Regions from separate parts of the Arthrobacter sp. Z1-15 genome, predicted to be linked through region 2. Evidence: riboswitches for the same ligand, from Rfam matches in the RefSeq annotation. Region 2 holds a riboswitch; each other region holds the start of a gene.
What was found. A riboswitch is a leader RNA that binds a small molecule or an ion and turns the genes downstream of it on or off. The one in region 2 is predicted to bind S-adenosylmethionine.
Positions count from the first base shown of each region.

Region 1: it holds a riboswitch for S-adenosylmethionine, as region 2 does, so the genes downstream of both, M1D40_RS10910 (flavin reductase family protein) here and M1D40_RS03500 (ABC transporter substrate-binding protein) in region 2, are expected to answer to the same signal.
Region 3: it holds a riboswitch for S-adenosylmethionine, as region 2 does, so the genes downstream of both, M1D40_RS00875 (LLM class flavin-dependent oxidoreductase) here and M1D40_RS03500 (ABC transporter substrate-binding protein) in region 2, are expected to answer to the same signal.

Region 1 covers NZ_CP096454.1:2,386,113-2,388,372, reverse strand. The annotation lists gene M1D40_RS10915 (hypothetical protein) at 1-126, opposite strand, end outside; gene M1D40_RS10910 (flavin reductase family protein) at 638-1,144, opposite strand; SAM riboswitch class IV at 1,206-1,327, opposite strand; gene M1D40_RS10905 (PhzF family phenazine biosynthesis protein) at 1,433-2,260, shown strand, end outside.
Region 2 covers NZ_CP096454.1:749,313-751,572, reverse strand. The annotation lists gene M1D40_RS03505 (hypothetical protein) at 204-716, shown strand; SAM riboswitch class I at 846-934, shown strand; gene M1D40_RS03500 (ABC transporter substrate-binding protein) at 1,028-2,260, shown strand, end outside.
Region 3 covers NZ_CP096454.1:167,184-169,443, reverse strand. The annotation lists gene M1D40_RS00875 (LLM class flavin-dependent oxidoreductase) at 1-1,345, opposite strand, end outside; SAM riboswitch class IV at 1,382-1,497, opposite strand; gene M1D40_RS00870 (hypothetical protein) at 1,650-2,260, shown strand, end outside.

The DNA of each region.
Region 1 (2,260 bases), 1.6 Mb from region 2:
GCTGGTCCCCGGTTCCATAGCGGGCAGCTCGAAGGTGCCGGTTCCGCTGCCGGATTCCTCCAGCACGACGCTAGCGTTGGCGGGACGCCACTGCGGCTGCTGCTGAAAGAAAGTTTCCACGCTCACGGGATTGTCCGCCCGGAACAGAGCCTGCACAGCTGAATCATCCGGTGTCTGGGCGGCATTCGGCGAGGCCTCTGTGCCGGGTGCCTGGGTGGCATTCGGCGCGATCTCCAGACTGAGGCCGTTTGTGCCGGGCTCGCCGGCTGAAGAGGACGGCCGGGCCGGCTCCTCGGCAGAGGCTGAAGGCGAGGCCGGCTTACTGGAAGCGGTCTCCGGCTCCTCCTGCGCGGTGCACCCTGCCAGTAGAAGGCCCAGTACTGCTGCCGGAAGCAAAGCCTTCCGTGAAAGCGGCAAACCCGGCCGGCTGCCGGGCTTTCCCTTTTTGTGTGATGTGCCGTGGACATTTCTGTTTGTGCTCATCTCCGCTACTTCCTTTCGAAGTAATCCGAAGAACAATAGTCCGTCCATGGCATGATGTAAAGGTTTGGTAACGGAGGCCGTGCCGGCAAGGAATGTGCCGCGGAAAATGAATTGACGCGGCTTCCAATTTCCAGTTCCCGGCGGCGCTTTCCGGTCAGGCGAATTCAGGGACGCTGAGCTGCCGGAACGCCGACCTGTGGAAGACCAGCGGCTCATGGGCGTCGTCGTGGGAGGTGTGGCCGTGAACCCGCAGCAGCACCACTGTGTGGTCGCCCGCGGGCACCTCGTTCTCCACTGAGCACTCCAGCCACAGGGCGGCACGGTCCAGGAACAGGGCACCGGACTCGTCGGTGTGCAGGTCAAGCCCGGCGAAACGGTCGCCGGTTTTGGATGCGATCTGTTTGCAGATTCCCTCGTGTTCGGAGCCCAGGATGGATACGCCGATCCGCGTTGCCGGCCGGAGCACCGGCCAGGTGCGGGACGTGTTCTGTACGGCAAACAGGACCAGGGGCGGGTCCATGGACACGCCCACGGTAAAGGACGAGGCAACAATTCCCTGCGGCTCTCCGTCGACCACCGCGCACAAAGCGGCAATGCCGGACGGGAAACGTGAAAAGGCGCGGCGCAGGGCTGCCGGCTGAAGGTCGCTAACAAGGGACATGGTGGAAAGATCCTCTGCCTTAAGCGCGGTGCCGGCGGCCATTACGGCCGCGGCGCCACCAGCGCGGTACTTGCCGCAGCCGGGAGAGTCTCGCCGGGCGGCCGAATCGTCACCTGGAGCACCCCGCTACGGCGAGAGGGTTGCCGTCCAGCCGGCCAGGGCCCGTGGCTGGAACTCTTGATTCTTCTCCCAAGGTAGGCGCGGCCGATGCAGGGTTGCAAACGGATGCCTTACTTCGTAAAACTCCGCTTCATAAAACTCCCGGCAGCCAGGGGATAGAGTTTGGCTATGAAACAGCGGTGGTTTAAACAGGTGGACGTCTTTGGCAGTGAACCGTATCTGGGCAATCCCCTTGCCGTGGTTCTGGAAGCCGAAGGCCTTTCGGACTCCGACATGGAGTCTTTTGCGCGGTGGACCAACTTGTCGGAAACCACGTTCGTGCTGCCGCCCACTAGGGACGGGGCTGACTACCGGGTCCGCATCTTCACCCCGGGCGGCGAGATTCCCTTTGCCGGGCACCCCACGCTGGGAACCTGCCACGCGTGGCTGGAGGCCGGGAACAAGCGGCGCTATCCCGACGTCGTCGTGCAGGAATGCGGAATCGGCCTCGTGACGCTGCACGCCAATGCCGGCATTGCCGCTTTCGCCGCACCGCCGCTGCTGCGCTCGGGACCGCTTGAAGACGAGGTCCTTGACCAGGCGCTGAAGGCCCTGAACCTGGACCGCACCCAGATCCTTGCCTCCAATTGGATCGACAACGGACCCGGCTGGCTGGGACTGCTGCTCCCGGATGCCGCAGCGGTGCTGGCACTGAAGCCGGATCCGGTTGTCATGGGAAGCCTGCGCGTGGGTGTCATCGGCGCGCAGCCTGCGGACGCTGAAACCGACTACGAGGTCCGCGCCTTTGTGCCCGGGCTCGGCATCACCGAAGATCCCGTCACCGGAAGCCTTAACGCCGGCCTGGCGCAGTGGCTGATTGGCGCTGAGCTGGCACCGGAGCGGTACATCGTCAGGCAGGGTACGGCGGTCAGGCGCGACGGCCGGGTCCGCGTTTTCACGCGCGACGGCAAAATCTGGGTGGGCGGATCCACGGTCACATCCATCGACGGCACCGTC
Region 2 (2,260 bases):
CGAAAAAAGCGCGGGTGCAGCGGCGATGCGGACATGTCGGGTCCGTATCACCAGAAAAGGCTTACGGCTCGGCTGCCGCAGTTGTCAGGATCCTGAGGGCTAGCCGCTAACTGCCCGCCCGCAAGCCGGGAACGGGCCGCAGCCCTGTCCTCCGGTCAGCCCCGCCGGGTACCGTCGAAGAACGCTTCTTCCGGAGGTCTTGTATGGACTGGCTGGCAGTGTCCCTCCTGGCCCTCGCGGCGCTCGTTCTGGGAACCGCCGCCGGCTGGAGCATCCGGGCAGGCATTGACCGCCGCGACGAAAATGCGGCCCTGAACGCACTCATCACGGATCTGCACCTGAAGCGTCCGCTGGCCCCGATCGAACCGCAGGTGATCGAGGGCGCCGGCGACGAGGAACGCTGCCGCGCCACCGTGCTGGATGCACGCGAGCGCATGATCGAAACCCTCGCCCATCTGCGCAGCGGCTCCGCCAACACCGATGTGCTGATGCGCATGTCCACAGCCTGCACCCGCTACCTCCGTGATTCCTCCCGGGCGCCGGAGCGGTACCAGTTCGCACTGATGGAACTGCGCGAAACTATGGTCGACGGCGTGTTGCTGCTCAGCGACGCCGGCCGGCGCGTGCGCTACCGGGCACCCGGGGAACGGTCCGCCGCCAAGCCCGGCCGCACGCCGTCGCGCCGGCCGAACCGCCTGCTCCGCGGACGTTTATGACACCTGTGTGACGCAGGAAGAGACGCATGACGTCACGCTGCGGAGTTTGCGGCAACGCGGCGTCATTCTCTTGCCCGGACGGCCTCCGCCAAGCTTCCATGGTGGTGTCCGCTTCTCGAATCCGGACATTTCCCATCCAGAGCGGCTGAGAGACCTGGCTCGTTGACGCCGCAGCAACCACCCTTCGGGGCCGGTGCTCATGCCAGGACCGATGGACTCACTTCCCCGTTGGGCCCGAGCTGCAGAGCTGTGCAGCAGCGGCTCCTGCGTGCTCGAATGCCGTGTTCCTCGGTGCGACCCGAGAGGATCCCATGCACGACTCCCCCCGATCCCCCCGCATATTTGCGGCCCGCACCTCCCGCACCTCCCGCACCTCGGTTGCTTCCCGCACTCCCCTGCGGGTCGCGGCGCTCCTGGCCGCGGCGGCACTGACCCTGTCTGCCTGCGGATCCGGTTCCCAGACAGCAGGCACCAACGCCGCGGCCGGGACGTCCGGTGAACCGGTCGACGGCGGCACGCTGGTGTACGCCGAGGTCACCCCCATCAACAACTGGCAGACCCAGGCCGCGCGCTTTTACGAGAAGTCCAACGTGCTGAACTCGGTGCTGGACCGGCTGACCTACTTTGACCCGGAGAAGGGTGAGCTGGTTCCCTGGATCGCCTCGGCCTTCTCGGCCAACGCCGACAGCACCGAATTCACCTTCACCATCCGCCCCGGCGTCACGTTCAGCGACGGCACCCCGCTCGACGCCGCGGCGGTGAAGGCCAACCTGGACAGCTTTGGCCTGGGCCTTCCCGCCGCCCAGATCCAGCCGAACGTGGACTTCGCCGGCTACCAAACCAGCGAAGTAACCGGCACGGACCAGGTGGTGGTCACGTTGAACGCCCCGAACTCCAACTTCCTGCGCGCCACCTCCTCCGTCACTGCCGGACTCGTCTCCCCGGCCACGTTGCAGAAGGACGCGGCCGGGCAGTCGGCCATCTCGTCCATTTCCGGCTCCGGGCCCTTCGTCTACGAATCCGAAAAGCCCGATGAGGAAGTCGTGCTCGCCAAGCGGGACGGCTACGCCTGGGCTCCGGACGGGGCGGAGAACCCGGGCGAGGCCCACCTGGACAAGGTGGTCATCAAATACCTGCCCGAGGTCGCGCACCGCGCCGGCGCCGTGCAGTCCGGCCAGGTAGATCTGGTCCGCGGTCTGCAGCCGGTGGACGAGGCGGCGCTGGCATCCAGCGGCAACCAGGTGCTCGCGGCCGACGGCGTGGACCTCACGGTGAACATGGCCGCCGTGCGGACCGGCAGCGGAAAGCTGGCCGATCCCGCCGTACGGCAGGCCCTGCAGGCGGGCATCGACCGGCAGACCATCAAGGACACGGTGCTCTCCGAGAGCTACACGCTGGCGGCGTCGGTCCTGAACCATCAGGCCCCCGGCTTCGTGGACCTGAGCGCTGACCTGGCCTACAACCCGGAGGAAGCCCGGCAGCTGCTGGACGACGCCGGCTGGCAGGAAGGCAGCGACGGCATCCGCGAGAAGGACGGCGAGAAA
Region 3 (2,260 bases), 580 kb from region 2:
ACAGCTTGTTACGCAGCGTGCCGGCGCTGTATTCGGTCCGGTAGGCGCCGCGCTTCTGCAGTTCGGGCACCACAAACTCGACGATGTCCTCGAAGGTGCCCGGCGTAACCGCGTAGGCAAGGTTGAAACCGTCGACGTCGGTCTCTTCCACCCAGCGGATCATCTCCTCGGCGATTTCCGCTCCCGAACCCACCATCCGCGGCCCCAGGCCGCCGATCCCCACTGAATCGGCGATGTCGCGCACCGTCCAGGGTTCGCCGTCGTCCTTGGGCTTCTGGAAGTTGCCCGCGGCGGACTGGATGGCATTGGATTTCACGTTGCCCAGCGGCTCGTCCAGGTTGTAGCCGGACAGGTCCACGCCCATCCACCCGGACATCAGCGCCAGGGCACCCTCATGGCTGGCGTACTGCTGGTAGTCCTCGTGTTTGGCGGCGGCTTCTGCTGCGGTGGCGGCAGTGATAACGGTCATCAGCGTGTAGATCCGGATGGAATGCCGGTCCCGGCCTGCGGCCTCGGCGGCGTCCCGGATTTTCGTGACCGTTGCCTTCAGCTTTTCCTTGGTGGGCGCTCCGACAAAAACCGCCTCGGCGTTGGCAGCCGCAAACGTAATGCCCCGCGGGGAGGCGCCGGCCTGATAAATCACCGGCGTGCGCTGCGGCGACGGCTCGCTGATGTGGATTCCCGGAACTTTGAAGTACTTGCCTTCATGGTTGATGTCATGAACCTTGGCCGGGTCGGTGAAAACGCCGGTCTCCTTGTCGCGGACGACGGCGCCGTCCTCCCAGGAGCCTTCCAGCAGTTTGTAGATTACTTCGAGGTACTCATCTGCGTGGTTGTAGCGCTCATCGTGTTCCAGCTGGTCTTCAGCCCCCAGGTTCCGGGCGGCGGAGGGCAGGTACCCGGTCACGACGTTCCAGCCGACCCGGCCGTTGGTGAGGTGGTCAAGCGTGGAGAGCCGGCGGGCAAACGGATAAGGATGCTCGTACGCGGTTCCGGCAGTGACGCCGAAGCCGAGGTGTTCAGTGACCAGGGCCATCGCGGACACCAGCAGCAGCGGATCATTGACCGGAACCTGGGTTCCCTGCCGCAGGGTGGCCTCGTTGGAGCTGCCGTACACGTCGTAGGTGCCCAGCACATCCGCGAGGAAAATGCCGTCAAACAGCCCTTTTTCGCAGGTCCTGGCCAGATGGGCCCAGTAGCGGAGGTCGGTGTACTCGGCGGACTTATCCTGCGGGTGGCGCCACAGGCCCGGCGACTGGTGGCCCACGCAGTTCATGTCGAAGGCATTGAAGCGGATCTGCCGCCGGCTGCTCTCTTCGGTCGCGGGGATGCTCTGCTCTGACATGGCGAACCTTTCGGAACGGGACGCACCCGCAAAGGAGCGCCGTACTTGCCGTCCGCGGACGCGGGACGGCCGGATCCTCATCTGGGGCACCCCGCTACGGAGAAGAGGGTTGCCGCCCAACCAGCCAGAGCTTCGCGTTGGGACTCATGATCCTTCGGCTCCAGTATCTGCACAGCACTGCAGCGCTTGGGAAGTCAATGACCTTTTGTGAACCTGCCCGTTGCTGCCCACCCCTGCCGCCGGCCGGGGTCCCGCCCGTTGCCGGACCCAAAACACGCTTCCGCTGGCGCGCCCAGTCGCTATTGTGTGCGACATGAAAAGACACCTGAGCTGGATCGTGCCGTTTGTTGGTGTTTTTGCGCTTTATCTCGGCGCGGCCCTGGGGACAAACATCAACCTCCAGTCCGGCAGCAGTGTCAATGTTCAGGCCCTCATTCAACTCGCCATTTTCCTGATGTGGGTTGTGCTCACCATTGTTTTGGTGATCCGTACGGTGCGGAACGGTTACCGCGTTTTCCGCGGCTATCGGCGGTCCGGCGGCCATCTCACCAAGTCGGAGCAGGCCCAGGCAAATCTTCAACAAAACTACGAGAACTCATGGGCCGCGGCCAGAAACCTGGTTGCACAACTCTCGGCGGGACACCGGCCGGCGTCCCTTGAAGTGTGGGGAATCGTTCTGGAACCGGGCGAAACAGTGCACCTTTCAATCAGAGCGGATTATGCACGCTTTTACGGCCTCAACGGAACTTATGTTCATACATCGGGATTCTTTTGGGGGCAGCCTGCCTTTGTCCTAGCAGGATTCGGAGTTACCGCCCTAGCCAACAGATCACGACGGCGGGCAGCTCAGGCTGCATCGCGCCAACAGTGGCGCGATTCCCAGCACAGTCAAATGTTCCTGACCGACCGGAGGAT